One region of the Arthrobacter glycogeni genome, then DNA from elsewhere that is predicted to be linked to it. Evidence: riboswitches for the same ligand, from Rfam matches in the RefSeq annotation. Region 1 holds a riboswitch; each other region holds the start of a gene.
The links. A riboswitch is a leader RNA that binds a small molecule or an ion and turns the genes downstream of it on or off. The one in region 1 is predicted to bind cyclic di-AMP.
Positions count from the first base shown of each region.

Region 2: linked by a shared signal. The riboswitch ahead of ACX80G_RS07960 (C40 family peptidase) and the one ahead of ACX80G_RS09615 (LysM peptidoglycan-binding domain-containing protein) in region 1 are both predicted to bind cyclic di-AMP.
Region 3: linked by a shared signal. The riboswitch ahead of ACX80G_RS05680 (M23 family metallopeptidase) and the one ahead of ACX80G_RS09615 (LysM peptidoglycan-binding domain-containing protein) in region 1 are both predicted to bind cyclic di-AMP.
Region 4: linked by a shared signal. The riboswitch ahead of ACX80G_RS14950 (LysM peptidoglycan-binding domain-containing protein) and the one ahead of ACX80G_RS09615 (LysM peptidoglycan-binding domain-containing protein) in region 1 are both predicted to bind cyclic di-AMP.

Region 1 is NZ_JBTNDV010000007.1:162,060-169,358, forward strand. It holds gene ACX80G_RS09600 (MFS transporter) at 1-482, shown strand, start outside; gene ACX80G_RS09605 (isopenicillin N synthase family dioxygenase) at 534-1,559, opposite strand; gene ACX80G_RS09610 (tetratricopeptide repeat protein) at 1,830-2,606, opposite strand; gene ACX80G_RS09615 (LysM peptidoglycan-binding domain-containing protein) at 3,010-3,885, opposite strand; cyclic di-AMP (ydaO/yuaA leader) riboswitch at 3,889-4,101, opposite strand; gene ACX80G_RS09620 (F510_1955 family glycosylhydrolase) at 4,244-4,975, opposite strand; gene ACX80G_RS09625 (DUF305 domain-containing protein) at 5,254-5,892, opposite strand; gene ACX80G_RS09630 (hypothetical protein) at 6,016-6,540, opposite strand; gene ACX80G_RS09635 (heavy metal translocating P-type ATPase) at 6,627-7,299, opposite strand, start outside.
Region 2 is NZ_JBTNDV010000006.1:12,175-19,473, reverse strand. It holds gene ACX80G_RS07980 (NAD-dependent epimerase/dehydratase family protein) at 1-88, shown strand, start outside; gene ACX80G_RS07975 (DinB family protein) at 209-763, opposite strand; gene ACX80G_RS07970 (hypothetical protein) at 922-1,359, shown strand; gene ACX80G_RS07965 (hypothetical protein) at 1,359-2,036, shown strand; gene ACX80G_RS07960 (C40 family peptidase) at 2,208-3,104, opposite strand; cyclic di-AMP (ydaO/yuaA leader) riboswitch at 3,111-3,271, opposite strand; gene ACX80G_RS07955 (Ig-like domain-containing protein) at 3,986-7,078, shown strand; gene mutM (bifunctional DNA-formamidopyrimidine glycosylase/DNA-(apurinic or apyrimidinic site) lyase) at 7,175-7,299, opposite strand, start outside.
Region 3 is NZ_JBTNDV010000004.1:45,061-52,359, forward strand. It holds gene rpmG (50S ribosomal protein L33) at 1-65, opposite strand, end outside; gene rpmB (50S ribosomal protein L28) at 65-301, opposite strand; gene ACX80G_RS05665 (MarR family winged helix-turn-helix transcriptional regulator) at 568-1,065, opposite strand; gene ACX80G_RS05670 (SGNH/GDSL hydrolase family protein) at 1,116-1,886, opposite strand; gene ACX80G_RS05675 (diacylglycerol/lipid kinase family protein) at 2,017-2,979, shown strand; gene ACX80G_RS05680 (M23 family metallopeptidase) at 3,074-3,751, opposite strand; cyclic di-AMP (ydaO/yuaA leader) riboswitch at 3,756-3,943, opposite strand; gene ACX80G_RS05685 (siderophore-interacting protein) at 4,049-5,173, opposite strand; gene ACX80G_RS05690 (ABC transporter ATP-binding protein) at 5,170-6,057, opposite strand; gene ACX80G_RS05695 (FecCD family ABC transporter permease) at 6,059-7,069, opposite strand; gene ACX80G_RS05700 (FecCD family ABC transporter permease) at 7,123-7,299, opposite strand, start outside.
Region 4 is NZ_JBTNDV010000015.1:68,039-75,337, forward strand. It holds gene ACX80G_RS14940 (cytochrome c biogenesis CcdA family protein) at 1-560, opposite strand, end outside; gene ACX80G_RS14945 (DsbA family protein) at 560-1,303, opposite strand; gene ACX80G_RS14950 (LysM peptidoglycan-binding domain-containing protein) at 1,704-2,549, opposite strand; cyclic di-AMP (ydaO/yuaA leader) riboswitch at 2,601-2,748, opposite strand; gene ACX80G_RS14955 (dihydrofolate reductase family protein) at 3,097-3,666, opposite strand; gene ACX80G_RS14960 (hypothetical protein) at 4,259-4,753, shown strand; gene ACX80G_RS14965 (DsrE family protein) at 4,911-5,294, shown strand; gene ACX80G_RS17135 (DUF8730 family Cys-rich protein) at 5,611-5,781, shown strand; gene ACX80G_RS14970 (hypothetical protein) at 6,024-6,332, opposite strand; gene ACX80G_RS14975 (MFS transporter) at 6,446-7,299, opposite strand, start outside.

The DNA of each region.
Region 1 (7,299 bases):
GTACCGGCAAAACGATAATTGCCGCGCGGCTGGTTCAGCCGGTAGCGCTCGCTTTGATTGCCCTTGCCCCCGTGGTCGCTGCCGTGATGGCTAACGGCGCGTTGGATGATCGAGTGTACGGCTCGCCTACCGAGTGGCCTGCGGCCCTCTGGGCGGCATTTGCCATCGCCGCTGGAGGACAATTCCTTTTCTGGCTGTCCATGGGCATCGAGGGCCCTTTGGAAATGGGGTACTGGCAGGCAGTGACGCCGGACGGGCTCATGGCACGAATGAGCGCTACCCGACGCTCGATCAACCGAGGGATGATCGTCCTTGGTGCTCCCCTCGGTGGTGCAATTGCCACTTACACAAACGCCTCCAGCGCCCTTTGGGTCGCCGCCGGAATCATGGTGCTTTCGGCCCTTGTGCTGCTCTTCTCAAGGTTCAGAGACGCCAACGTGGAAGACGATCAGCTAACCGAGGAAGAGGCACTCATCCGTTGAACGCCGTCGCTCGCTCCGGACCGTTGCACTGGGGAACGCGAACGGACAGGCCTACTGCTGCTCGTTGCGCGAAATGAGGTCTGCATGGTGAAGTGCGGCAACGTTGGGGTGGGCCCGCAACCGGTAGCGGAGGGCGTTGTCCCCGTAGGTCTCAAGGATTGGGTTATTGGTCGGGTCGACCGATAGTCCCTGGGCTTCAGCGTGAAACTCCGCGCTCATTTGCAGCGCGGGCATGGTGGCGTCAAGCGCTGGATTATAGAAGAAGGGCAGAGAGATCCTGTCGGTGCGGGTGCCCGGTGAAATAACACGGTGCAGTGTTGCCTTGAGGTAGCCGTTGGTGGCCAGCTCGAGCATCTCCCCGATGTTCACAACGAATGTTCCCGGAACGTCAGGGACGTCGATCCACTTCCCCTGGTAGTCCACCTGAAGGCCACCCTTCCCCGGTTCCACCAGCAGCAGCGTCAGCACGCCGCCGTCGCGATGGGACCCCACGCCTTGTTTGGGCTCGCTGCCGGATTCCCCCGGGTAGCGCACAATTTTGAGCATCGGGAACGCCCTGGAACCAAAGGCTTCATCGAAGCTATCCTCGGGGGCGCCAAGGGACACGGCAAGGGCCCGCAAAAGGTCGAGAGAGATGGTACTCAGGTGCTGTGTCCATTCAGCGACAACCTCTCGCATCCCGGGCAGTTCCGCAGGCCACAAATTGGGCCCTTCCAACCGCCAGTAGTCAGCAACACCTGCACCCGGCTTCACGGCATCGCGCTCGACGCCGATATCGATTTGCTCACGCCAGTCGACCGCCCGATCGGTCAGTTCACCGCCCATTCGGGTGTAGCCCCGGAACTGGGGACTGTGGACGTTTTCGAGCTGCAGTTTTTCTTCCTCCGGGAGTTCGAAGAAGCGGCGGGAAGTGGTAAGCATGGCGTCAACCAGGTCCTGCGGGATTCCGTGGCCAGCCAAGTAGAGGAATCCGACGTCATGCATTGCGTTGCGCAGGTCGTCCCGGAATTGCGACGCGTCCTCCTGGCCTGCGCTCAGCCGCGAGTAGTCCAGGACGGGCAATGATTCGAGTGACAAGTTCTTATAGTCCTTTGGTGCGAATTTTGGAAACCGAAGTCCGTATCCGCTCCAACGTTACGCCGCGAACCGATGGGCCGAACGTTCGCGTTGCGAAATATGTCATTGCTGGTGGGGTCACTGCGGATCGCGGCGGTCTGATTCGGGTTCATAGTCGGCCTCGAGCAATGTCGCTGACAGGTTCCACCCGTTGGGTATCCGTCCGCCGATCTCCCCAGCTTGAGGGTCAGGCCAAAGCTTGTACCCATGAACCCCCTACATGGGCGGAGCCTACTTTCTGGGGTGCTTTCGTCGTAATCGTTCCAGCGCTCGACGGGCCAGTCGGTCACCGTTGTGCGCAGCGGTCTTCAGGAGCGCTCTCCCTTCCTGCCGGTATCCGGAGTGCCATAGCGCCAGTCCGAGGTTGTGGGCTGCATTCGGTTCCCCTGCACCGACGGCCTGGCGGAGCACCGCAATTTCCTCGGAGGTGCGGCCCATCTCACCGTATAGATTCGCCAGGGGAATGAGGACGTCGACGCTGCCCCTAGCTGCATGGTGTTGCAGGAGGGCGACTGCTGCGTGCCCGCTGAGTTCGCCGTCGAGCACTAGTTCAACCGCGGCTTCGGCATTGTTGTCTTTGGCTTCGATTAGAACCTTCAGGGCACTTCGCTGGTTCCCTTGGGCCCGATAGGCGCGGGCCAGGCGTACCGGAACCGTCGGATGGTCGCCGGCTCGCTGGAACCAAAGAATTGCATTCTCGGCGTCGTCTAGTTCCAGGTAGATCTGGCCCAGCGTCGGCGCAGCGTGGGGATCGTTTGCTTCGTAGGCTTTTTTGAGCGGCGCGATGGCCGGCCCGAGTTTGCCTTCGTCCCAAAGGAACGTGCCGTAATTTAGCAGGGCGTCAGTCACGCCGGCGTCGATGGCGAGCAGGTACAGCACCTCGACCGCTTCTGCCTTCGAGATCTTTTGCAGGTCGTTTGCTGCGTTGAATAGCCCATCAGGGTCAGTGAACCGGGCATGTTTAATCGACGCCCGGAAACTGCACTGGCGGTCGTCTTCCTGTCGCATTCCTTCCACCGGTTCACTCTCGCATATCTACGGAGCCTTCGATCGAAAAATGTCGTGACAACTCGGGCCTGGCGACGCAGACCGGAATGATCCGAGTTTGACTTAGGTGAGAAAAAGCCATGCACAGCCGAGATGTTGGTGTGGCAGCTAGACCGCTATTCGTGCCAGCCCAGAGCAATAGGCGATGATGAGGCTTGGAACGTGACTGTCCTGTCCGACTCACCGGTAACTATCAGCCAGCCATGGGCAAGCGAGGACGACCCGGTCCCGGTTCTGGGCAAGCACGGTCCTGCATGCGGGCTCCTGGTTGCTGGAGGAACGCAAAAGTGGCAGGCGTCCTCCGTTCAGGACACCCGCCACTTCCCATCAAGTTTTACGGCAATGTTCCGTAGAGGCTTCGGAGCTAGCCGTTGACTCGCACGAAGTATGAGCCGGCGAGGTCGGACAGCGGGTGCTCGATGGTGAGGTTCGAGCCGTTCATGCCGCTGCTGATGACGTTGCCGTTCCCGACGTAGATACCGATGTGACCGGGACGGACAACGAGGTCACCGGGCGCTGGAGTTGAGACCCGGGTTCCGTACTGATCGAACTGCAGGGGTCCGAGGTCGCCGACGTTCAAGCCGATGGAGCGCAGTGCACGCTCGACGAGAATCGTGCAGTCCTGGATGGAACCGAGCTGCCCGTAAGCCGAAGCGACCAGCGCTCCGCCGACGCCGCTGGCGGAAACCGAAGAGCTTTCAGGTGCGATTGGGGTAATGGAACCGGAAGCCAGGCTCATCATTGCTGGTGCGGCCGGTGCCGGAGCCAATGGCGCTGGAGCAACCGGTGCTGGCGTGAATGCCTGGGCGGCGGCCGCAGCAGGAACGGCGTCTGGAACGACGGCGGCAGCGCTTCCGCCGCCAGTGAGCTGGATCTGCTGCCCTGGGAAGATGACCGAGGCGTACGACAGCCCGTTCTGCGCCAGGAGATTCTCAAGGTTGATCCCGTGCCGTGCTGCGATCGCCCCTAGTGTGTCGCCGGCGACGACCGTATAAGCATCCGCGCCAGCTGCTGGTGCCGAAACGGTTGCTGCCTGCGCGGTAGTTGCGGCGTCCTGAGTATAGGTTCCGGCGTGGGCGGTGGCTCCGACGGAGAAGACGAGGCTGCCGGTCGCGGCTGCGATGATGGCTGGCTTGCCCAGTGCGACGGCGTTGGTCTTCGCGGCCTGAGTCAGGCCCTCGAGGGCGATGGAGTGGGTGGTGATGGCGCGGTGGCGTGCCGGAATGGATGTACGTGACATGGTGTTTTGCCTCTCCCATGCCTGCGGGGTGAGCTGTCGGGTTCGGATGGGAGTCACCCGGCCGTCCGCCACCCGTGTGCTGTCCCGCATTCGCGTACGATGCAGGTTCTGCACTGGACAGTCGGATCGACTTAACCCCGAGGGTCACCGCGTGCGGTGGCCCGGTGGAAACGTGGTTCCCCCGTCCCTGCCATCTGGATTGTGCGAACGGCTCCCGGAGCAGCGGCAGGGCTCGGCATTCTGCGCGGGAATGTGATCTCGGCGGGGTGCCGGGATCACTCGTAAGAGAATACCCCACGCTAGTATTTAAGTCACATTAGGGTAACGGCCTGTGGGCATTGGCGAACCCTAGACCAGATTATTGCTGGTGGTTTGATCTGATGTCCCCGAAGGTCTGACCGTTGTCATTGGAGACCTGGACACCGTCTTCGGTCGCGACCCAGATTCGCAACGTGGAGTCGTCAAGTACGTGGGTTGCGATCGCGGACGCCTCGCCGCGAACTGCCCCCTGTGGGACCCAGGTCAGACCAGCGTCACTACTGGTGTGGATCTGGCCTTCGACTGTGACTCCGGCAGCCTCTCCTCCGGAGAGTGCGGTGAGCATCAGCAAGGGTGCGCTCGGAACGGCGGCCCAGGTTTCGCCGTCGTCGGTCGAGCGTTGCAGGCCTTCCTCGGTGGTTGCCAACACAACGCTGTCCCGGGACGTCGCGGCGAGGTTGAAGGCGGGTATCTGTTCATCCGCGGCTTCCCAGGAGGTACCGTCGGCGCTGATCCGGAGCTGCCCATCGAATCCGACTATTCCACCGTCGGTGGCGGCAAGGGCGTGGAAGTCAGACTCGCCCTGCCTGGATAGCGGCTGCCAGGTCTGGCCCTGGTCTGTCGATCGGATCAGGCCCACCGGGTTCGGTAGGTCGGTTCCCGGGCCGGGATGACCCGATGCGTACAACTCGCCGTTCCCTGCTGGGGTGAAACCCATCAGGTCGATGGTCGGCCCGATCTGGATTGCTGGCGACTCTGAGACGTCAAACAGTCCGTCGTGGGTGGCCAACAGAACCCGGTTCGTGTCCGGGTCCACGCTCATCCCATGGATGTGACCGGCGGGATAACCCTGCGCGTCGGCGTCGGCGGAGTCAACGTCGACGGACTCAGAGGAATCACTACTGTTCGAGCTCGGTGAGACTTACGTAGAGCAAGCAGTGAGCACCAAAAGGCCAACGGTGAGAACGGCCATTTTGGCACCTCGTTGCAGGCGTGGGACGGGGGGTTGGGGGCGAGGCACAGTGGCAATCCTTTGTTGTGACAGAAAAAGTGGGGAGAGGGTGGGAAGGGCCAGATGCCTGGCCCTTCCCTTCGCGAACTAATCTTCGGTTAGAGTTCCGCGAGCAGTTCTTCCATTTCCTGAATTTCGGCTTGCTGGGTTTCCACGATCATCTCAGCGAGGGCGATCGCTTCAGGGTTCTCGCCGTTGTCGATTTCTTCCTGCGCCATGTCCACCGCCCCGTTGTGGTGTGCGGTCATGGATTCCAGGAACATCTGGGCCGCTTCGCCGCCTTCGGCCGCTTCAAGGTCAGCCATCTGATCCTCGTCCATCATTCCGTCCATGCCACCCGTAGACCCCATGTCGTGGCCCTCCATGCCTCCTTCGGGCATGGAGGGGCGATCCCAGGCTTCGAGCCAGCTCGTCATGGTTTCGATCTCGGGGTCTTGCGCAGCCTTGATCCTGGTGGCGAGGTCGATGACACTGGGGCTGATGTTGTCCTTGGTCAGCATCATGTCGCTCATTTCCACCGCCTGCTGGTGGTGGGGAATCATCAGCTGGGCGAACATCGCATCCGCGTCGTTGTGCTCGGCCGATACCTCAGCGCCTGATTCGGTTGAGGGTGCTGATTGCTCAGTGGAGGTCGTTGGCTCGGCCGCCGGGCTGGCCGGGTCGTTGTTGCTTCCGCAGCCCGCCAGGGTGATGACGGCCGCGACGCTCAATGCTGAGAGGGAGAGGTAACGCTTCATGGTGATCTGATCCTTCTGAATTCATCTGATGAATAGTCTGTAGTAGTACCCTTGGTGGGCAGGATGCTGCCTTGGTGAGAGAGCCATTGCGCTAGGCATACCCAAAAGGCAGGCGCCGGTGTCTTACGTCCGGCTGATACAGAGTTGAATCAGTGAAGGAGCAGGGATTGATAGGGTCCGCAACCGGATGAGCGGCGGCCCACGGAGCAGCACCGACCCGGGCACGAGCCGGCCGGAACGTAACAGGAACGCCAGCACTGCGACGACGATGACCGCCAGGAGGCACATCCCCAGCACACCGCCGTCGTTCCCGCACGACCCTCCGCAGCCCTCGCCCATTTCGCCGGTGCCAGCAGGTCCATCCGGGTAAGCGGCGTGAGCGTTGTTCGCCGGGACCCGGTTCTCACCGCTGACCGACGTCGGGAATCCGGCATTCGATGTCGTGGAACTGGCCGGGAGCGCAGCACCATGTGCTGAGGCGCCCTGCGCTGAAGCACCAAGGGTTGGAGCGCCGTGCGTTGACGCGCCGTGACCGCCCATCCACACGTGCATTGCGAGGATTCCGACGATGATGGCGACAAAACCCAGAAAGGTCACGGCTGTTCTCGACAGTGCGAACACTGTCCTCAGCCCAAATGTGCCTGTCACCGCCGTTTCCTTCCAATTCCGTTGATTGTTTCCAGCCTAGTGAATGACTTGCCTCTTCCTCCAATCAGGACGAAGAGGCAAGTCATTCACACAGCCGGGTCGGTGGTGAAGCGTTCGGGGCTCAGGTCGATCCTGCGCAGCAGTTGCGCGTTCAAGGCGACGACGATGGTCGAGACACTCATCAATACTGCTCCCGCCGCGGGCGAGAGCACGAAACCGGCGAAGGCCAACACGCCGGCGGCCAACGGGACGGCAAGCAGGTTGTATCCCGTGGCCCACACCAGGTTCTGGATCATCTTGCGGTAACTGGCCCTGGACAAGTCGATCATTGCCAACACCGATCGTGGATCATTGCCCGCCAGAACGACGCCGGCCGATTCCATTGCGACGTCGGTACCGGCCCCAATCGCGATCCCCACTTCGGCTCGCGCCAACGCGGGGGCGTCATTCACGCCGTCGCCGACCATCGCTACCTTCAAGCCACGGGACTGTAGTTCGGCGACCTTGGAATCCTTGTCCTGGGGCAGTACATCGGCGAAGACTTCGTCAATGCCGAGTTCCATCCCGACGGCGTCCGCGACCTGGCGTGCGTCACCGGTGATCATGGCGACCTTGACACCCCGGGCCTGCAGCGCTTTGACAGCGGCACGGGACTCATCCCTCACTCTGTCCTCAAGCCGAACGGCACCGATGACGGCGTCGTCGCGGACCACATGCAGCACAGATGCGCCGCGGCCGACCCATTCCTGGACGGCAGCA
Region 2 (7,299 bases), on a different contig from region 1:
GCGCCGGACCCGAGAGTTGCTGGCGTGGACGCCGGCCGTGTCGATCGATGAGGGTTTGGCCCGGCTCGCCCGGCACTACCAGGGCTAGCTGGCGCCTCCCCGTCAGATTCCTGGTTTATTGATGTCTGGCTCGTCGGTCCGCGGTTTGCTCATGTCTGGCCCGATAATTCCGGGCTCGTTAGTCACTGGCTCGTTGTTCCCTGGCTCGTTAGTCCCTGATCATTGGCTCTTCACCGACTGCGCCGTCCGCTTGTTCCCGCAATACATCAAGGTGGCCGAGGTGGCGTGCAGTCTCCTCGATCAGGTGCTGCAGGATCCACCGGAGTGTGTAGTCGTCGCGGGAGGACCTTGCATCCAACGAAGGGGCGGCCCGGACGACGGCGTCGCAGCGGCCCGATTCGGCTGAATAGTCCTGAAGGAGCCGCTGCATCGAAATATCGGGGGCGACGTGGAATTCGCCGTCCGGATCGGCGTCGGACCAGTCGTAGGTAAGACCTTGCTCCCCCGCGAAGACGTCCCTTAGCCAGGACCGTTCAACATTCTCGAGATGACGTACCAGGCCGTGCGGGGTGAGCCCGGTGGGGGTCGCGACGGAGCGTAGGGCGTCGTCGTCGACGTCCCCGACCTTCCAGGCGACCAGATCGCGTTGACGTTGGAGGAAGCCCAGGGTGGTGGTCGACTCGTCACCCTGGTGGGCGGGCTCGGTAATTCCCCGCCGCACGCCGTTGTTTGCTCCTGCACCGTCGCCAGCCGCCTGTGTCATTGATTCACCCTACCGGTGAGCCGTCTGACCGGAAAGCACGAAGGCAGAGCCGCGGCTATCGTCCACGCTGGCGCGGGACGAGACCATTCTGGCGTGGGGGTGGATATCCGATCCCTATGCCTCTTTACTGCGCCATTGCCTTCAATTACAGTGCGACAGTGGAGACTTCGCTGAAGAAGTACGTTCCCTACGTTCCTCGGACGCCGCCGATGGCTGTGGACGACCCGGTGGTGCGGTGGCTGCTGCAGGGCGATCCAGCGATCCGTTGGCAGGTGCTACGCGACCTCCTCGACGCCCTGCGGGATGAGGTGGTAGCTGTGCGGGCGAGGGTGGAGCACGAAGGGTGGGGCGCTAGGCTGCTCGCGCTGCGGGCGCCCGACGGACAATGGGCGGACGGGGCATGCTTTCCTAATACCGCTGCGTTCGCCGAGAGTACCGCGCGGGCCTTGGCTGCCGGCAAGCCACCGCCGCCGTTCCCGTCGCCCACCACAGACCAGACCGAGACGCCAGGTGAGCACCCTGAGCAACCATGGATCGCTACCTACCCCGTGCTGCTCGATCTGTGCCACTTGGCGTACCGCCGGACAGTGCGGTGATGCTAGAGACGGCACAGTTGGTCGACCGCAACTGCCGGTGGGAGTATGACGGGTTGCCTTTCTTCGCCGGGGAAGTCGACTGCTGCATCAACGCCGGCGTTGTCCTGATCGGTACCTACCTTGGCATCAACATCGATCCGGTGGTCAAGCGGCTCGTGGCCGACCAACTGCCTGACGGAGGCTGGAACTGCTGGGCCGAGTCGCGTTCGGCGCCGGGATCGTTCGCCAGTACTCTTGACGTAATTGACGCTTTACTGAGGTGGGAGCGACGCACCGGTGGATCCGACGAGGTCAGGCGGGCTCGCCACGGGGGCGAGGAATTTCTGCTTCGACGCGGTCTGTTCCGGTCGTTGCGCACAGGCGAGGTAGTGAACCCTCGATGGCTCCAGTTCTCTTACCCTCCACGCTGGCACTACGACCTGCTCAAAGCGACGAGCTACTTCGCTCTCCGCGGCGGACCGGCCGATCCGAGGCTGGTTGAGGCAGTCGATCAAGTTCGTACCAAGCGTCAGTCAAATGGACATTGGCTGCTGGAAAACCCTCACCCCGGGGCGGTCCACTTTCGATTCGAAGAACCCGATGGTACATCGAGTCGGTGGAACACCCTTAGGGCATTGCGGGTTCTTCGCTGGTACGACGCAGCGAGTCTCTCCGACGGAGCAAGCGTGACCCTATGACAAGAGCAGCAAGAAGATTTCGCATGCGCAAGTGACGTCGAGAGTGCCGTACGAACTGGTGTCATTTAACCACGGGTGACCGATTCACAGACGAAGCACAAAGGCGCCACCGGATGTTTCCGGTGGCGCCTTCATGGTACTTCTCCAGACCGCCGCGACGGTATGGAAGGTTTAGAGCGTGTAGTACCCAACCAGTGGCATAGCGCTGACCGCGTGGACCAGGGTTCCCTGGCTTGGGTTCAGTGCGCTGACCATCTGGCCGTCACCGATATAGATGCCGATGTGTCCGCCGCCGTTCTGGACGACGAGGTCACCTGGCTGAGGGTTGCTGGTGGGGGTCAGCGCACCCATCTGTGCCTGGCTGGTGCGGGGCAGATCGATGCCGTGCTGGGCGTAGACCCACTGCACGAAGCCTGAGCAGTCCCAGCCAGCGGTTGAGCTGGTGCCACCGTAGACGTACGGTGCGCCGATCATTGACTGGGCCGTTCCGGCGATACCTGCGCTCGATACCTGTCCGCCGGTGGACGCCGCACCGATTGGCTGGATGTCCTCCGAGGCGGTGGTGATACCCAGCGTGCTGGTCTCAGCGGGGGCCGCCGGTGCAGCTACCTGGATCGCCGGGGCTGGCGCTGCTGCTGAAGCTGGCGCCGGTGCTGCTACTGGTGCTAACTGGCTTGACTGGCCAGTGTTGCCGGTCAGCGAGATGACGTCGCCTGGGAAGATGACCGAGTCCCAGCCGAGCCCGTTGGCGGCGAAAATCGACTCAACGCTGACGCCGTAGGTGCCGGCAATGCTGCCGAGAGTATCTCCGGGCTGAACCGTGTGAGTGGAGGCTCCGGGGGCTGGTGCGCTGGAGGCCTGGGCGACAGATGCCGGCGCGGCCTGGACGTCGACTTCGCCTGCAGCGTTAGCTGGCAGCCCGGCGCTCAACATCAGACCTGATGCGGCGACGACAACCGCTGCCGGACGGCCGATGGAGCCGGCATGTGAGCTGACTGCCTTGGATACGGTCTGCATGGCGCTTGGCGGGGTTGCACGGTGGCGCGCGATATAACGGTTCTTGGACATGATGATGTTGCCTCTCCCAGTGCCTGCGAAGTTAGCTGTCGGATTCGGATGGGAGCCACCCGGGTGCGATACCGCACCTTTACCCCTAGGCCGTCTTACGACGACCACTACTGGTTCCCCCGCTTCTGCCGGATGTATGCGAACGGACCTCGCGGCAGCGGCAGAATTAGGCAATCTGTCGGGAGGACGCTGAGTTGAACGGAACAGAGCGTGCCGTCTACTGTACCTATCGCTATGAGGTTTTGTCACATTTAGGTCACGGAGCCAGTGTGCCGTTGTGTGCCCCCGGTGGCGGCGACGGGCGACCGCCTCGATGATGGATTGCGTGCGCGGATCGATGATCCGGATTACTCCCCGGGTTACATTTCGCTGCCAGTCATTGCGTTTTCCGGCCAGAGCCGCCATCAGTTCGCGCGGCGCTACAAGCAGTGCGGCCCGGAAATTGACCCTACCGAGCCCGGCACGGGAAGGTTCCCTCCGGCATGCTATGCCGCCAAGCTTTTGAAATGTCCTCACGGTATCCATACCTAATGGTTACCTGCCCGCAGGTGCTGCCGGACGGCGACATGTATTAAGTGGGTAAGTCTCCTGGGTGGAGGACAAGTCATCCAGTGGTGTCAGGACGAGAATCGGATGCCGACCTCACCGGAGCCGCGCTTCCTCGTTCACTGAGGGTCACTGTGTTTCGGCGTGAGGCCATTTAGTGGTAATTATGCGGGCGGTGCGTCCCGCCCGCATGGCCCCGAATTGATGGTCCCGGGCAAGGTTTTCCCATGGTTGGTTCGTCAACATTGGAGGCGCCAGAACTAATGGCAGCCTGCAGTGACTTCACGGCGTAGCCGGGAGCACCGGAACCAGTAAGGGGAATCATCATGTCGGCAGTGAACAGCAAAACCGCTCGGGGTTGGCAGACAGGGAATACTGGGGATGAACCCGGTCTGCACCGAGGTGCAGGGCAGGGCCGTCGGAAGACTTTCCTGCGCCGGTTCGCCACCGTGACTGTTGCCTCCCTGCTGGCCGCATCCATGGCCCCTTTGGCTGCCGTGCCTGCGTTGGCTGCGACGGCGGGCATGAGCCCGGTCGACCCCCAGAATGGATTTCCCACCTGGTATTCAGACGGCAACGTCAAACTTCAGCTGTGCTACATGGCCGGAGCTGGTTGCCTGGCTGAACCGCCGGACCCAAACTCCCCGGCGTCCTACCCCGATAATTTTCCGGAAGAAGCGTTCTGGTTCAACGCAGGGGCATCCGGCGGAAAGCTTGGGCTCTACGAAGCGGCACTGGAAGGTGCCCACCTGAACGGTGTCGTAACGGCTGGCGAGCAGATGGGCTTCGGCCGGCTTCGGTTCATCGTCGAGGACCTCCAGCCAGGCGCCAGCTACACCATTACGCACCCCTACGGTGTCAACACGTTCGTCGCCGAGCAAGACCCGAAGGTGGCAACGGCCGGACGCATCAAGCAAACCATTGACGCCGGAGTCTGCGCACCCACACCCCAGCAGCCCTGCGATTGGGCCAGCGTCGGGCAAGCCTTCCTGGGCGACAACTCAGACAGCACGACATCGACCTTCCTGAAGCAAGTTGGCGCAGCGCCAGGAACGCTTGGCGACATCAACACAGCACGCGCCGTCACCGGTGCACCGACCGGAAACAACTTCGTGCGGGTGGACGGCCCGGACGCCGGCGGTCCCGGCGTCAACACCCTTACCGTCAACACCTTCACCGTCCAAGGCCTGATCTTCAACGGTGCCGACGCCGCCCCTTCGACCCCCGACCTCGCGCCGGCGAGCGACAGTGGAAAATCAGGCACAGACAACATCACCAATGTGACCAGGCCGACCCTCACCGGAACCGTACCGGGCGTCGGCGTCAGCGAAGCGACGGTGGAGTTGCTAGTGGATGGCGCCACGGCTCCAGCTGCAACGACCACCACCACCGCTGGCGCATACTCGGTTCTCCTGGACACAGCCCTCACATCCGGTACCCACAGGGTCCAGGCCCGAACACCCAATCCCGAATACACAGTGGACCCAGCAACGGGTGAACCGGTTGATCCCACGATTCCCCAATATCTCATCTCGGGAACGCTCACCTTCAAATTGGACACGGTCGCTCCGCCCGTCGCTATTGTGGCGCCTTTCCCGTCCAACCCGACCGCCGACACCACCCCAACCGTGAACTTCACGTCCCCGGAGCCAAGTGTCAGCTTCGAATGCCAGCTGGTGCCAAGCAACCCCGACTGGGATCCAACCTGTGCCTCACCAAAGAGCTACGACCCACAGCTCAACGGGACTTACACTTTCAACGTCCGCGCCACCGATCCCGCGGGTAACGTCGGAACCCAGGCCACCCGGACCTGGACCATTGGCCCGGCTGACACCATTGCACCAACCCTCAGCGCGCAATCGCCTTCAAGTAACGCCAGCGGGGTCCCCATGCTCAACACGATCTCCGTCAGATTCTCCGAACCGGTCAGAAACGTTGATGCATCAACGTTCATCCTTCAGGATCCTGCGGGCGCCATCGTGCCGTCGACCGTTACCTTCGACACCGCCACCAACCAGGCGGTCCTGGATCCCACCAACCCTCTGGCGGGCAGCACCCGCTACACCGTCTCACTCAAGAACACCATCGCGGACCTTTCCGGAAACCAATTCGCTGGCAGCACGTGGGCCTTCATCACTACTGACACAACCCTCCCGACCGTCACCTCCCGCAGCCCCCTTACCGGCGCCACCGGCGTCAGCACCACAGGGAACATGACGGCGACCTTCAGCGAAGCCGTCCAAGGCGTCAGCGGGACAACCTTCACCCTGAGAAACGCCGCCGGAACAGCAACCGCCGCCACGGTGTCCTACAACGCCACCACCCGGGTCGCGACCCTGGATCCCACGGCGACCCTGGCAGCGAACACCAATTACACGGCTACCCTGACCGGAAGCACAACCAGCATCCGAGACACCGCCAACAATCCTTTGGCCACCACGTCCTGGTCCTTCACCACCGGAGCCGCGCCCGACACCACCGCCCCAACCGCCACCTCCCGCAGCCCTCTCACCGGCGCCACCGGCGTCAGTACTTCAGGGAATGTTACGGCGACCTTTAGTGAGGCCGTCCAAGGCGTCAGCGGGACAACCTTCGCCCTGAGAAACGCCGCCGGAACAGTAACCGCCGCCACGGTGTCCTACAACGCCACCACCCGCGTCGCAACCCTGGATCCCACGGCAACCCTGGTGTCGGACACGCGCTATACCGTTGCTCTGACCGGCGGAGCCACCGGCATCCGGGATGCTGCCGGCAATCCCCTGGCCACCCAGAGCTGGGCGTTCACCACCGGTCCCGCCCCGTCGGTGACAGGACGGACACCGGGCATCAACGCAACGGCAGTGAGCACGACGGGAAACATCACTGCCACGCTGAGCGAGTCAGTCGCAGGAATCAGTGGAACGACGTTTGCGCTCCGGAATGCTGCGGGGACAACCGTCGCCGCGACAGTGTCCTACAACGCCACGACCCGCGTCGCGACGCTCAATCCCACGGCTACTCTGGCTTCGGACACGCGCTACACGGCGACCCTCACCGGAGGAGCCACCGCTATCCGGGACGCTGCAGGAAATCCCCTGGCCACCCAGAGCTGGTCGTTCACCACCGGTCCCGCTCCAACGGTGACAGGAAGGACTCCGGGCATCAACGCAACGGCAGTGAGCAGGACCGGTAACATCACCGCAACATTCAGTGAGGCCGTCACTGGAGTCAGCGGCGCCACCGTTGCCCTTCGGACCTCAGCCGGAGCAGCCGTCACAGCTGTAGTGTCCTACAACACCACTACCCGTGTCGCCACGCTCAACCCATCGGCAACCCTGACAGCCAACACCAGCTACCGAGTCACCCTGACCGGCAGCACCACGGCACTGCGCGACATCGTGGGCAATCCGTTGCTCACTACGACATGGAACTTCACCACCGGCCCATGACACGCTCCCAGTAAGTCGACGAAAGCGGCCCCGATCAGTAAGCCTGCCTGAATCGGAGCCGCTTTGTCGCGTCGGCGCCACCAGCCCTTTCCGAATTTACCAACGGCCGTTCCGGGGTTTCGGCTGACACCGGGGGCAGGTGAATGACGAACGGTTCATAAACATCTCACGACGCATCAGCGCGACCCCCTGGAACAACGGATCACCGGCGCAGCGGCTGC
Region 3 (7,299 bases), on a different contig from region 1:
GTGTACCCGGTGCCGGCCGTCGACTTCAGCTTGATGATCGGGCGTACGTCTTTATCTTTTGCCATTAGAGCTTCACTCCCCGGGCCAGGATCGACGCGACAACAGCGTCAATTCCGCGCACATCGATGGTCTTGATGCCACGGGCCGAAACCTGCAGCGTGACATTGCGGCGCAGGGACGGAACCCAGTAGCGCTTCTTCTGGATATTCGGGTCAAACCTGCGCTTCGTGCGGCGGTGTGAGTGGGAAATGCTGTGCCCAAAGCCCGGCTCGGCTCCAGTCACTTGGCAGTGAGCTGCCATGACGATCCTCCAAAAGAGTTAAATGAAAGTACCTGAGTACCGGCAGTCTTACCTGCCATGGAATGCGATCAGGGGCGCCCCAAAACAATAGCCAAAGCCGTTGGGATGACGAGCGGTTCTCGCGCAACCTGAGCCCCTAACTACCGACATCCGGAGGCTAACTTCCCGGACATCGGAGCAATTGCACACGCTCCGCCACCTGATGCCCTCCCATTCTAGGAGCTGGCGCGGTTTAAGACCAATCGCCAGCGTGGGCTTTGGCGGCTTCACGGCTGAGCCCCGGGTGGGGGTTCACCGAGGATCCAGTGGCTATCGTCGAGACGGGCCAGGATTTTCTTGCCAATCCGCTCAAGATCGTGCACATCATCCTCGGTCAGGGCGTCGAAGACCACCTTCCGGACGTGCCCGACATGCTCCCTGGCCAGGAGTTGGACGTTCTCCACGCCCTCCTCAGTGATCCGTGCTGTGGTCACCCGACCATCGCTGGCACTCGGGCGCCGGGTCACCCAGCCACGCTGCTCGAGCTTCTTCACCACGTGGCTCAGGCGGGACAGGGAAGCGTTCGATCGGCCGGCCAGCTCACTCATCGCGAGCGTGAGGTCCTCCGTTTCGGAGAGCATCGCCAGGACATGGTAGTCGAACAGGGTAATCTTCGCCTGCCGGAAAAGGTGGGCGTCGAGGGTGCCCGGCAAAATGGTGGTGACTGCGTAGAGGGCAAGCCAGGCTTGCCGCTCATCGGGGTTCAACCATCGAGCACCGGTCATCAATCAAGTCTGGCATAGAACGCTCGGGCGGCGCAGTGGGGGTGTGGCCCTTATGACCAGACTGGTCGGGTGAGCTCCGGAAACTTGGCCGCCAACACATCCCCCGAGGACACGCCCCGCAGTCGTCGGCCGACCCACGGTGACAGGTAATCCCGGGCCCACTGGGCGTCGGCTCTCAGCTGATCAATGCGCGACGACGCCGGCACCGCCTCCAACTCGGGCAGGTCAATCTCATGGGAGGCCCTCAGGACTTCGAGCACCCGTTTAGCCATCAGGGTGTGCCCGGCAGCTGACATGTGCATGCGGTCGGTGTCCCAGTATCCCCAGTTCTGGAACTCCCTGAACCGCCAGTAATCCACTACATCGGCATGATGCCGGTCGGCGATCTCCCGCACCAGCTCGTTGTAAATAGCGGTCCGGCCGCGGGTCGTGCCGAACACTGCGGAACCCACTGAATCAAACCCGGTGAACAGCACGACGGCGGCGCCCGAGCTCGCCAGCCGGCCCACGCCGTCGTCGTACGCGGCCATCAACGCGTCGATGTCGATGCGCGGCCGCAGAATGTCGTTGCCGCCCGCGTAGATGGTGATCAGGGTGGGCTGTAGGGCGAGCGCACGATCAATCTGTTCGTCAAGGACCTGGCGCACCTTCTTCCCGCGGACGGCGAGGTTCGCGTAGCCCCACGAGCTGTCCGCAAGGATCAGCTGCTCGGCCACCCGGTCCGCCCACCCGCGCACACCGTTGGGGCTGGCTTCATGCCAGTCGCCCACGCCTTCCGTAAACGAATCGCCAAGGGCCACATACCGCTGAGAAAATTCCACTAGACGAGGCTACCCGCTCCCGGCGCGGGATAAGGTGGGTTAGCAAGTACCCTGATAAATTTCTGTTGAAGTAGCCCCATTCCTTGATCGTTCCCTGATCATTCCCCCATCGACCCCCGAGAAGGACACCATGACCCAGCCCGCCGAAACCCGGAACAAGCGTGCCGCCTTGATCATCAACCCGGTCAAGAACACCGGCGCTGACATTCGCGCGATCGTTTCGGAACTCTGCGCCGCCGACGGGTGGGATGAGGTCCTATACCTGGAGACGACGGCCGACGATCCAGGGCGCGGCCAGGCGAAAGAAGCCGTTGACGCTGGTGTGGACGTGGTGATCGCTGCCGGCGGCGACGGAACGGTCCGTTGCGTGGCAGAGGTAGTCAATGGCACCGGCGTCGCATTGGGCCTGATCCCGCTCGGGACGGGCAACCTGCTGGCGCGTAACCTGGACATCGCCGTCGACAATCCCGAGGAGGCGGCCAAAGCTGCCCTGTTCGGCACCGAGCGCGATGTGGACGTCATCCACGTCACAGTGGACCGCGCGCAGGAATCCCACGTGTTTCTGGTGATGGCGGGCCTGGGCTTTGACGCGTCAATCATGGCTGACACCCGCGACGACCTTAAAGACAAGGTGGGCTGGCTGGCCTACGTCGACGCCGGCATCCGCAACCTGGGCGGGAAACCCACCCGAACCCGTATCACCCTTGACGGGGGCGAGCCCATCGTCCGCCGCCTGCGCAGCGTGATGGGTGGAAACTGCGGCAAGATTATGGGCGGACTGGAGATTTTTCCGGGGGCGAAGATCGACGACGGCCTGCTGGACGTCATGACCGTTGCACCGACCGGTCGGCTGGGCTGGTTCGGCGTCGTCGGCAAGCTGTTCGCCCGGGGTAAGGGAAAAGACCCGTCGCTTGAGTACTTTCAGTGCAAGAGCGCCGAAATCCAGCTCGACGAGCCGCAGGAAATCCAACTGGACGGAGACCCACTCGGCAAGGGCACCCACATGGCCCTGCGCGTGGATGCAAACTCGTTGCGGTTGCGGATGCCCTACGGCAAGAAGGATCCAGCAGTAGTCACCAACCCGACCCCGTAGCTGCTCCAATTTCCCACCGGCCGGCCACGGTGGATGGGATTGTCTAGACAATCCCATCCACGGGGCTCAGCCGGCGGGATTCCCGGGCTGCGCGCTAAAGCCGGGTCTGGGGGTCGACCTTTTCGCCGTCGACCAGGAGCTCGAAGTGGAGGTGGCAGCCGGTTGAGTTGCCGGTGCTGCCGACGGCGCCGATGCCCTGCCCCTTCGCTACGGCATCCCCGACGCTGACACCGAGGGTGTTCAGGTGGTTGTAGGAGGTTTCGAGTCCCCCGCCGTGGTCCACCACGATCCGCTGGCCACCGCCGTAGGCATGCCACCCGGATTCCACCACGGTGCCGGCGCGGGAAGCCAACACCGGGGTGTCGCACGCGCCGGCGTAGTCGGTGCCGGTGTGCAGCTCGTCGCCGAGCCCGCCCATCGGATTCACTCGATAGCCGAACGGCGAGGCGATCGTTGCTTCCGTGATGGGCGCGGCGAACGTGGCGGCGTCACTGGACAGGACTGTAGTTTTGGCGGCCGGGGTGGAGGCCATGGCGAGCGGTGATTCCTTACCGAAGTCGATCGTGGCGTCGGCGTCAGCGGTGACGGGCGCGGTGGGGCTCGTCACCGCGTCCGCGATTGGCCGGGGTGGGACCTCCGCCGAGGGGAAGAACGCCGTCAGGGTAAGGCCCGCCGCTGCGGCGAGCGCCCCGGTGGCGAGGACAACTGACCGGCGGGGGAATGTGGGTTCGACGGACGCGCGGCGGCGCCCGGAAGTAACCGGATGGTGCACAACAAAAGCCTCTCTGCAACGCCGGTGAAGTTAGCTGTCGGATTCGAGCAAGAGTTGACTCGGCCCTCTGCCTACTGTTCCGACGAGAGCGGAAAAGCAATCTGCGAAGGGCTGCACCCCTAGGCAGGAAACTGCCAAAAGATGGGTCCTCCACCCCTGCCACGGTGAATTGGGGGCCAGCTACTGACAGGGTTAGGCGTGCAGTCTGGGAGCCACAATGATGCGAATGGCTCCCTACAAGGGTAGGCCACCGGCCGGAAAAGTTACAATTCCGTTACATATCACAGGGCGTGGCGGCTAGCTAAGCTCCGACCGGCCGCTGCGCCAATACCCCATGAAGGCAACCCGTTTGCGGTCGATGCCGACGTCGCGGACCAGATAGCGCCGCAATCCACGGACCATCGCGGCTTCGCCGGCAATCCAGGCGTAAAAGGGGAGGGCACCGGACGGCCGGTCCGGGTTAGGCGAGCCGATCAGTGCCGAAGCGTTCAACAGCTGGGGTGTCTCCCAAAGGATCGCCTCATCGATGTTCACCTCTTCCGGCTCGGGACCGGCCGCCGCGGCAGCGGCAGCCGCGAGGGTCAGACCGGCGGGAGAGCTGGGATCCACGCCGACGGCGAAGGGCGCCGCCAGCGACACCCAACCCGGGACGCGAACCGCGTCGCGGACCGCTGCGTCGAGGAGTTCCCCGTGGGGGTGTTGCCCCCGCGCCAGCCAGGTGATGTGAACCGAGGAGTCGGTAGGAACATCCTGGAAGTCCGCCCGGTCCGGCACCTCAAGGAAGGCGTGCCCACCCATGTGGGTGGGCAGCGAGCCAAGGATGGCGCTGATGGCGGGGACTGCTGTCTCGTCACCGGCGAGCAGGACGTGTTTGGCCAGCCCCGGGCGCCATTCGATCCCGCCGTAGGATCCGGCAGTGGTGCAGGTGGCGGCGTGGGCGTTCGGGCCGATCAACCAGATCCGGTCGCCGGGTGTTGCTGCGGCGGCCCAGAGCGACGCCGGACCCCCGTTCCCGTCGGCGTCGAAATGCATCACGAAATCGACATCAATCTCGGGCTGGTCGTCGTCGCACCGGGTTTCCCTGACGGTGTAGGTGCGCATCGATCCACGGTCGGCCGGGTCCAGGGCCAGCCACTGCTGGTACCAGCCGGGCCCCTCGGTGGGCGCCTCCAGCAGCTCCCGCAGATTTGGGTGGGGGGCGTCGTCGTTCTGGCTGGCGGGGATTACCACCTTGATCCGCAGATCGAGGGTCGCCCCCCGCACGCCGAAGTCCTTGAGGCAGGACCCGCCGAACGTGATCCGCTGGAAGTTGTCGCTCAGGCGCTGCACCCGGGCCACGACGACGTCGAAGGCTGTCACCGCCGGGACTGCCGCTTCGGTGCGCTGACCCTGCCGGGCGGTCCGGTTGCCGACGTCGGTCATGATGCCGCCTCCAGATGGTGGGCCGCCAGCGTGTCCTGCGGGTTGGGCAGGTACCCCCGCCCGGTGGTCGAGTCGGATGAAGCTGGGGTGGATTCGGCGTTCGAGTGGTGCCGGCCCACTGGCACCACCAGGGGTGTGCCGGACACAGGATCCGCAATGACGCGGCACTGCAGGCCGAAGACCGCTGTGACTGTCTCCTCGGTCACGACGTCGGCCGGGTTGCCCTGGGCGGCGATTCGGCCGTCCTTCATGGCGATCAGGTGGTCGGCGTAGCGGGCGGCGAGGTTGAGGTCGTGGAGAACGATGGCAACCGTGGTGCCATCGCGCCGGTTCAGGTCGGTGATCAGATCCAGCACCTCCACCTGGTGGGTGACGTCGAGGAAGGTGGTGGGTTCGTCCAGCAGGAGGATGTCGGTCTGCTGGGCCAGGGCCATGGCAATCCAGACGCGTTGCCGCTGACCGCCGGACAGTTCGTCAACGAATCGGTCGACGAGGTCGAGGGTGTCGGTGGCTTCGAGGGCGGCGGCGACAGCGGCGTCGTCGTCGTCGGTCCACTGCCTGAACCAGCCCTGGTGCGGGTAGCGGCCGCGCCCCACCAGATCGGCGACGGTGATCCCGTCCGGCGCGACGGGGGTCTGCGGCAGCAGCCCGAGGGTGCGGGCGACGGCACGGGTGGACAGCGCATGAATGTCCTTGCCGTCGAGGCTGACGACGCCGGCCGTCGGTTTGAGCAGCCGGGCGAGGCCGCGCAGGAGGGTCGATTTACCGCAGGCGTTGGCGCCAACGATCACCGTGATCCTGCCGGCCGGCAGTTCGACGGTGAGGTCCTGGACTACCTTGCGGTCATCGTACGCGAGGGTCAGCTCACTGGCTGTCAACGTCAAATCAGCCTCCCTGGCCTGTGCGGTTGGCGGTCACCAGCAGCCAGAGGAGAAACGGTGCGCCGAGGACGCCCGTCACCACGCCGACCGGCAGCGACACACCGGGAATCATTGTGGCGGCAACGAAATCGGCGCCGAGGACGATCACCGCACCGACCAGGCCAGCCACGGTGAGCGACACGGCGCCCTTGACGAGCCGCCGGGCGATCGGGCCGGCGAGGAACGCGACGAACGCCACCGGGCCGGCCGCTGCCGTGGCAACGGCGGTGAGGGCAACTCCGACGGTGATCAGGGCCAGCCGGGACGGCTCCACCCGGACACCGAGGCTCGCCGCGGTGTCGTCACCCAGTTCCAGGCCACGCAGCACCCGCGACAAGACCGCGGCGGTGGGGACCAGCAGCGCCAGGGCGAGCAGCAGGACGGTGGCGCGGTCCCAGTTACTGGAGTTCAGCGAACCGTTCAGCCAGACCAGCGCGTCGGACGCTGTCCGGATATCGGTGCGGGTCAGCAGGAAACTGACCATGGCGTGCATGACAGCGGCGAAGCCGATCCCCACGAGGATCAGCCGGTAGCCGGCCACCGATCCGCGGCGGGACAGCAAATAGATGGCGGCCGCGACGGTGAGCGCCCCGATCAGGGCGGACAGGGACACGGCAACACCGGCGGCACCGAACAGCACGATCGCCGCCACCGCCGAGGCGCTGGCGCCGTAGCTGATCCCGATAATGTCCGGGCTGGCGAGCGGGTTGCGCAGCAGGGTCTGGAAGATGGCGCCCGCGACACCAAAGGCCACGCCGATGAGGACGCCGATAACGGCGCGGGGCAGCTTGTTTTCCATCACGATGAAGGTGGCTCCGGGAATGTCAGCGCCGCCGAGGATCCTGAAGAAGTCGGGAATGGTCACCGTGTAGGTGCCGAGGAGGACGGTGACGGCGAACAGGACTGCGGTGATCCCAGCGAGGATGATGATCGCTCTGAGGCGCTGCGCGGCCTGGCGGTGCTGGCCGTCACTGATGGCGGCTCTCGGCGTCGGGCTGGTCGGGGCCGCGTGGGGCGCGGTGTGGAGGCTCACAGCTGGGCCAGTTTCCGCCGTCGGACCAGCCAGATGAACACCGGGGCGCCCATGATGGCGGTCATGATGCCCACCTGCACCTCACCCGGCGGGAGGATCAGTCGGCCGACGATATCGGCGCCGATCAGCAGGACCGGCGCGAGTACCATCGAAAACGGTAGGATCCACCGGTA
Region 4 (7,299 bases), on a different contig from region 1:
ATCGTGACCGGGCGGGGGCGTAACCAGCGGCGTCCGGAGATGCCAAGACGGTCCCACATGAGGGACAAAGCGAACAGCGGCAGAGCCATGCCCAGCGCGTAGATGGCCAGCAGGATGCCTCCATAAAGCGCGTTGCTGCCGACTGCCGCAACCGTCAGGATGGACCCGAGGATCGGTCCGGTGCACACTCCGGCAACACCGTAAACCGTGCCCAGAACGAAAACCGAGAGCCGCGACGAGCCAGCCTGGGTGTTGTTGCGGACAAAGGATGGCATCCGGATCCCGGCGATTTGCGCCACTCCTAGCGCGATCACAAGGGTGGCGGCCACCATGATCAAGATGCTGCGGTGCTGGGTTACCAGCGATCCGAGGGCGCCGGCAAATATTCCCAGGGGTACCAAGGTGGTGATCAGTCCCAGATAGAACAACCCGGTCCTGGCCAGAAGCCTGCTTTTCGTCGAGAAGGCGTAGGCAAAGAACGCCGGCAGTAACAAAGCCGAACACGGGCTTAACAGGGTCAAGACACCGCCAAGAAAAGCTCCGGCGTAACCAATCTCCATTAGTTGACTTCGGCTTGTTTGAGGGCTGTGTCAATGGCTTCTTCGAAGGTGGCCAGCGGCTGTGCCCCGACGAACGGTGTGCCATTGACCAGGAAAGTGGGCGTTCCGGTCGCGCCGAGTGCTGTGGCCTCCTGCGAATCGGTGGTTACGGCCTGCTTCAGTTCCTCGGAGTCGAGGTCCGCTTCGAACGTGGCCATATCCGGGACACCTACCTCCGCCGCAATTTCCAGGAGACGTTCGCGGGGCAGTTCGGCGTGGCCCCGTTCGGGTGCGATCTCGAAGACCGCTTTATTGAATTCCCAGAACAGGCCCTGCTCGCCGGCCGCACGGCCCGCGACTGCGGCGGCGAAGGATTCGTCGCCGAAGACGGGTAGATCCCGCCATTCGATCCGCAGGTCGCCGCTTTCGACGTACTTGTCCACGAGGGGTGGGAGAGTATCGCGGGCAAACAGTCCGCAGAAAGGGCAGCGGTAGTCTGCGTACTCAATCATCACCACAGGCGCGTCGACATCGCCGAGCGCTGTCGGGTCATCCGCTATTCTGCGGGAGACGTCCAGTTCTGTTTCACTGGACTCGGGAGAGTTTTGGGTCTCCGGCACTGCCTGGGCATTCTGGGAGACTCCTCCCTGGTAGGCAAGGATGCCAACAAACAACAACAGGACGGCTGAAGCGAAGGCGGCGATCACCACAATGATGGTTCGTCGATGTGGACCACCACTGGAGGGTGTTTGGTGCGACGACATTCAGACTCCTGACCTACATAGGTTGATCGTAATGTTTATACATTTACTCTACGGGTGGCGTCGGGCGATACGAAATCAATCGTTTATAGCGCAGTTCTGCTGTTTTCCCAGCGGCCGCTGGGCAGCAGAATGCTTCAGTTGCAGCGACTCTTCGACGCTGGACTCCGCTGGAATGGTGTGTCGCGAGGCCGAAGCAGCCGGGCCAGGCCCCCCTTCGCGGACTAACCAACATATTGCTTGCCTGCACGTGCAAGGGGGTGTCCGGTCACTCGGTGTGACCGGACACCCCCTTCATGCTCCGGGTATTGAATCGCAAAGGTAGGAAACAGGGGTGCCTAGTTCGTAGGTATCCCGTCTCGCCCTACCCGCACGTCGTTACGCGTCCGGTACATGCACCTGTCTAGCCATTGACCCGGTAGTACATCGAGCCAGAGCCGACATCGACGCTTTCGATGACGGTCTGATTCCCATTCCACCCGCTGTGTACGGCCTCTCCGTTTCCGAGATAAACGGCGTTGTGCGAGAAGCCCATCCCTCCATCGGCGTAGTAGATGAAGTCCCCGGGCTGAGGAGTTGAGACCGGGGTCGCGTAGGTCATCAAGGACTCTGGTGACTCATCCCCCACGCCCTGCTTGCCAACTGCCCGCAAAGCAACTTCGCCGAGAACGGTGCAGTCCTGCGTTGCACCCATCTGTGCCATTGCAGCGTCGAGGATCGCTTCATTGACGGAAGATGGGGCGGCTTCATCTTCGTAGATGATCGACTCAACGACGGACGCAAGATAGATCCCGCCGGAGGGAGTGGACGCGGATGCAGCAGCGGATGCGGCGGTGGGTGCGGCGGTGGGTGTTGCAGTGGATGCGGCAGCGACGGTCGGTTCGTTGTCCAAACCCCCTGCTGCGGAAAGCACGATGACGTCGCCCGGATAGATGACGGAGTCCAGGCTGAGGCCATTCAGAGACAGGATTGTGGCCAGACTGACGTCGTGGCGTTTTCCGATCAGTCCGAGGGTATCCCCTGATGAGACTGTGTACGTCCGTGCCTCGGCGGCGGCTCCGGCGGCGGGCAGCGCGTTCGATGGCGAAACCGTCGTCGCGGCGATTCCTGTAACCGGATCGGAGGCTACAGCTCCTGCCTGCGCGGGCAACGCCATACCGAGGAGCAAGCCTGAGCCGACCACGAAAACAGCTGCCTGTCGGCCGGCGATTTGACCCTGCCCGGCGGTCCCCTTCACGATGATGGACATTGTGCTGCAGTTCGCCCGGTGTCGGCCTCGTGTATTTCCTATTGACATGTGTCTACCTCTCCCAATACCTACGAGGTGAGCTGTCGGATTCGGGTGGGAGCCACCCGGTCGCCGGATGTGGATGTCCGGACGACTTAACCCCAAGGATCTGTTGGACCCGTTATTGGTTCCCCCGCCTCTGCCGGAGCTTTCTGATCTTCGTACCTTGGCCAGCGGCAGAGTTCGGTAATAGGCCAAGGGTGCCGAATCGTTTGAAGGGCACCTCATCAAGCTACACGAAATTTGGTCTTATGTCACAATCTCATAACGATTTACTCAGGCGGGAATATTCGGCGCAGGGCGCGGCAACAGATTGTCGAACGCGGGTGACGGTTCATGACCCACCCGGAAACATCGCGCCAATAGTGACTGACATATAATGTATAGACATTTAAGCAAAAAGGAAAGTCGACGTCGGTGGCCTGGCAGCACGCGGGACCCGGTAGTGGGGGTGGAGTGCCGGGATGGGCAGCGCGTCGACAGCGACCACCACCCAGGACAAATCATGTCAAGCCGTTGCTCGCGTGGGTCGGTATCGCAGGGCGACCGCTCCCGACTGGAACTCATGGCGATCCACGAGCTTGAGCGGGATTCGCTCGCGCAGGCGGGCGAGCAACATTGGCCCGTGTCCGGCAAGGACCGGGTGAACAACGAACTCGTACTCGTCGATCAGTCCCAGGTCCGCCAGCGCCAGGGGGAGCGTCACGCCACCCACGTACAGGCCCTTGCCTGGCTCCTGCTTGAGCTGTTGAACCGCTTGCCTCAAGTCGCCTCGCAGTAGGTCGGCATTCCAATCGACCCCAGTCAGTGTGCTCGACACGACGTACTTCTTCGCCCGGTCGATAGTCTCGGCGAACGGGATTTCCCACTCATCCATCCAGTCGGGCCACGGGCCCGCGGCCGGCTTCCGCCACGCCGACTCCATCATCTCGTACGTCACCCGGCCGAATAGCAGGGCATCGACTCGTTCCATCTCAGCGGTCCAGTAGCGCATCGATTCCTCGTCCGGGGGGAGTCCTGCCTCGTGATGGCAGCAGCCGTCGAGCGTGACGTTGATCGAGTATCGAAGTGGTCTCATCTCGTTGCTCTTCCTTGATGTGCGCCGCGCGTGCACCGAATCTAGATGACTGCCGGCGCGGTCCTATCATCGGCGCCCCGATCGCACCTGCTCAACACCGTCGTGGTGCGAACCAGACCGCAGACCGAGCGCGCGACTGATTCGGCGATCGGCCTGCAGCGATGGCGAGTAGGCTCGTGTCACCGAATGCGCGGAGCCATGGCTCGCCGGAGAGTGACTTCCATACAGGCCAAGTGCGTCCTTAATGACAGGCCGCCAACCGCTCTCCGTGGTCGCCTCCGGTGAGACGTCGGTGGCTGCCAGTGGGCAGATCGCGATAGTGGTTCCTGCTGGCGCCGCGCGGTGATTCGTCCACTCCTGACTTGTCCGGGCTCTGACCCTACTTATGGGGCTACGCCTCAATAGACCCTTACCCTGCTGCCTCGATCTTCTTCTTGAGATGGTAGTCGGATTACCCGGTTATGAGACACCTACGCGCACCGCGACGCATACTGGACTCATGGCACGTACCCCGGATCACAACCCATCATCATCCGAAGAGCCTCACACATCGATAGCGCAATCTGGATCCCGACCGAGGCGGAGATCATGGGTGGTCCCGGTCTCAATCCTTGCCGGAGTCCTCGTCAGCGTCGTGTTTGCTGCGCTTAATGCACTGCAACTGGGGTCATTACAACGTGCACTGGACGGACTCGCGATGCCGGAGACGTTCATGACCGGATATCAGCCGGGGTACGTGGGACAGGTCCAGTCGCTTATGACCGACGAACTTTATGAGCAGTATGGCGCCGCGCACTACCTATGGGGTGTGCTGTTCCCCGTGGTTTTCGCCGCTACTCTGGTCCTGCTCATCTGGCGCCTCACAGCACGTCGACGGATCAGGTGGTTGCTTCTGCCAATTCCGGTAATTTACCTGTGTGTGGACATCGCCGAGAACATTCTCATCGAGACGATGTTCGCCGCGATTCCGGTCGATCCGGGCACGGTGGCGATAGCGTCAGCCTTCACGGTACTGAAATTTGTTCTCCTGGCAGCATGCTTCGCCGTCATCCTCATTGCACTGCAAGTTAGACCACGAAGCACATAGCTGCGCAGCCCGTAGTACCTCCACGCGACAAAACGTTTATACATTTGGGCAATTGGGTTAGCGTGTACTTCAAATGGGTCGCACGTGTCTGGCGACGCACAGCCGGGCCCAACGCACATGACGTCTAGCTGGGCTTGGCGTCAAGAAAGGAACCACTATGTCCACTAACAAACTTTCGCTGACAGCCAGTGCAGCGGGCGCGCCCGGGGTACTGCTGCATGGTGCGGGACAGGGGGTGTTGGACGGGTTGTCCAGCGTCCTGCGCAGCGGGATCAATACGATGGCCGCTCTCCCCGACGGCACGGCCATCGAGATCATCATCCAGGGACGTGGTGTGGCATTGCTGGCCGCGGGATCGGAACTGACTGCGGAAGTTGCTGGTGTCCTCGAAAAAGGACTGCGGGTGCTGGCGTGCGAAAACAGCATGCGCTCGGTCGAGGTGGAGTCGCACCAATTGCTGCCGGGGGTAGGCGTAGTGCCCGCTGCCACTGCACACCTGGCAGCTCGTCAGTGGGAGGGATGGGCCTACGTTCGGCTCTGAGTCCGCGAGCGTCGGCGCCAGTTGAAGGAGTCCTCAACCCGCATCTCAAGAGTGGTGGGTAGGGCGGTCAAGCCGGGGCGGCGTTGCTTCCGTTCGAATTTGAGGACCGTATTAGTCCTTCAATTGAATCAGCCGAAGAACTGTACGCCGGAATCGGTTCAACGAACGTTGCACCCCAAGAGCCCTCTGCCGCTGCCAGCTCTGCGGTTGAAGTGGGTGGAACTTTCTGACCATGCAGAGGAAGTGCTGCGTCCTTGCATTTCCTCATTCAAGCCGATACCCTAGGGGGTATACTATCCCGGAACTAGGAGGCACCATGTGTCGGACAACGACATGTAAACAATGCGGAAAGACAACCTGGGCAGGATGCGGCCAGCACGTCGATCAGGTAATGCGGGGCGTGCCAAGTTCTCAGCAATGTCGCGGCCACGTAAAGGAAGCCAAAGGAAAAGAAGGAATCTTCTCACGGCTATTCCTGCGACGGTAAAATCGCGGCCAGATCCGTGCAACCAATTCAAATCCGGTGTCACCAATAAACTCGCCGTTATCTGAAACGGCGCGTGTCACGGGTGTCGGCGTACTTGATCCCCTCACACGGCGCCGTGGCCTGGCACTGAATTGAAACGCCGGGTGATCGCCAACAACCAGGATTGCGGCAACTGCTGCCCCTAACCACACGCAGTCGGGATTCCACCGCGTGTGGTTAGGGGCAGCAGTTATGCCCGCCGCTCAGTCCCTCGCTGCGCGGATGGCGGATCGTAGGCCCGAGATTGCCGGCAGGCCCGCCAAGCCCATCCCGTTGCTGTAGACCCGGCAGGAGATCGCCGGTTCGCCTGAGGCCGAAAAGGCATCCTGACCGTCCAGGACGAAGGTTGGAGAACCATGAAAATCCAGAGCCTTCGCCTGACCATCGGTGCTGACTACCCGTAGGCGTATCGTCGTGGCATCGAGGGACTCGAGGGCAAGCGCCCGTGCGAACAAAGCTCGCGCGGCTTCTGTATTGGGGCAGCCGGTGATGACGCGCAATTCACATTCCACGAGGGCCTTCTCCTTCACTCAAAGCTGTGATAGATCTTTGCAGCAGGTCCGCCAGTAAATCGCTCGCCCTCCCAAGGTTCAGCTGATGTCAGCCTTCTGTTAATGCCCGGCCTTCACGCACTGAGGTGGTGATCTGTGCTGCGCATGCGTAAGGCTACGACCAAACCGGAGATTGCTGTGAGAATGGCGATCACGGCAACTGCCGTGGGTATTCCATAGGCGTCGGCGAGGATGCCGGATAGCAGCGCTCCGATTGCGAAGCCGCCGTCGCGCCACAGCCTGTAGATACCGACGGACCTCGCCCGCCAAACCGGATGGGCAACATCGCCGATGGCGGCCAGCAACGCGGGGTACACCATAGCCGTCCCGGCGCCAAGCAAGATCGCCGCTGTTAGCCAGATCTCGAAGTCCTGGCCCGCAGCCACCATTCCAAGCGCCACCGCCTGGACGATCATGCCGCCAGCGATCAGCGGCTTGCGCCCGATCCGGTCGGAGAGGGCCCCGGTGATCAGTTGCCCAGCCCCCCACACGGCTGGGTAGGTGGCAGCGAGGACAGCGATTTGTTCAATGCTGAGCCCGGCGGCGGCGAATAGAACGGGGAACAGGCCCCAGGCCAGGCCATCGTTGAGGTTGTTCACCATGCCCGCCTGGCTAACCGAGGACAATGACCTGTCGCGAAAGCTGGTCAGAGTGAAAATGTTGCGGTTACTGAGCCCTGGGTGGTTCCCGTCGTGAAGCGGTGCGTGGGCGGCGGCTTCAGCGGTGGCGTGGTGGTGGGTTTCGCGCACGGTCAGGACAGACAAGCCAAGTCCAACGGCGATGAAGGCTGCGCCGAGGAGGAAAGGGCCGGGGCGCAACCCGTACTCGGACGCGATGTAACCCGTCGCGAGGGCTGTGCTGGCGACGCCGAGATAGCCAGCGGCCTCGTTCAGACCCATAGCCATACCCCGACGTTCGTGACCCACCA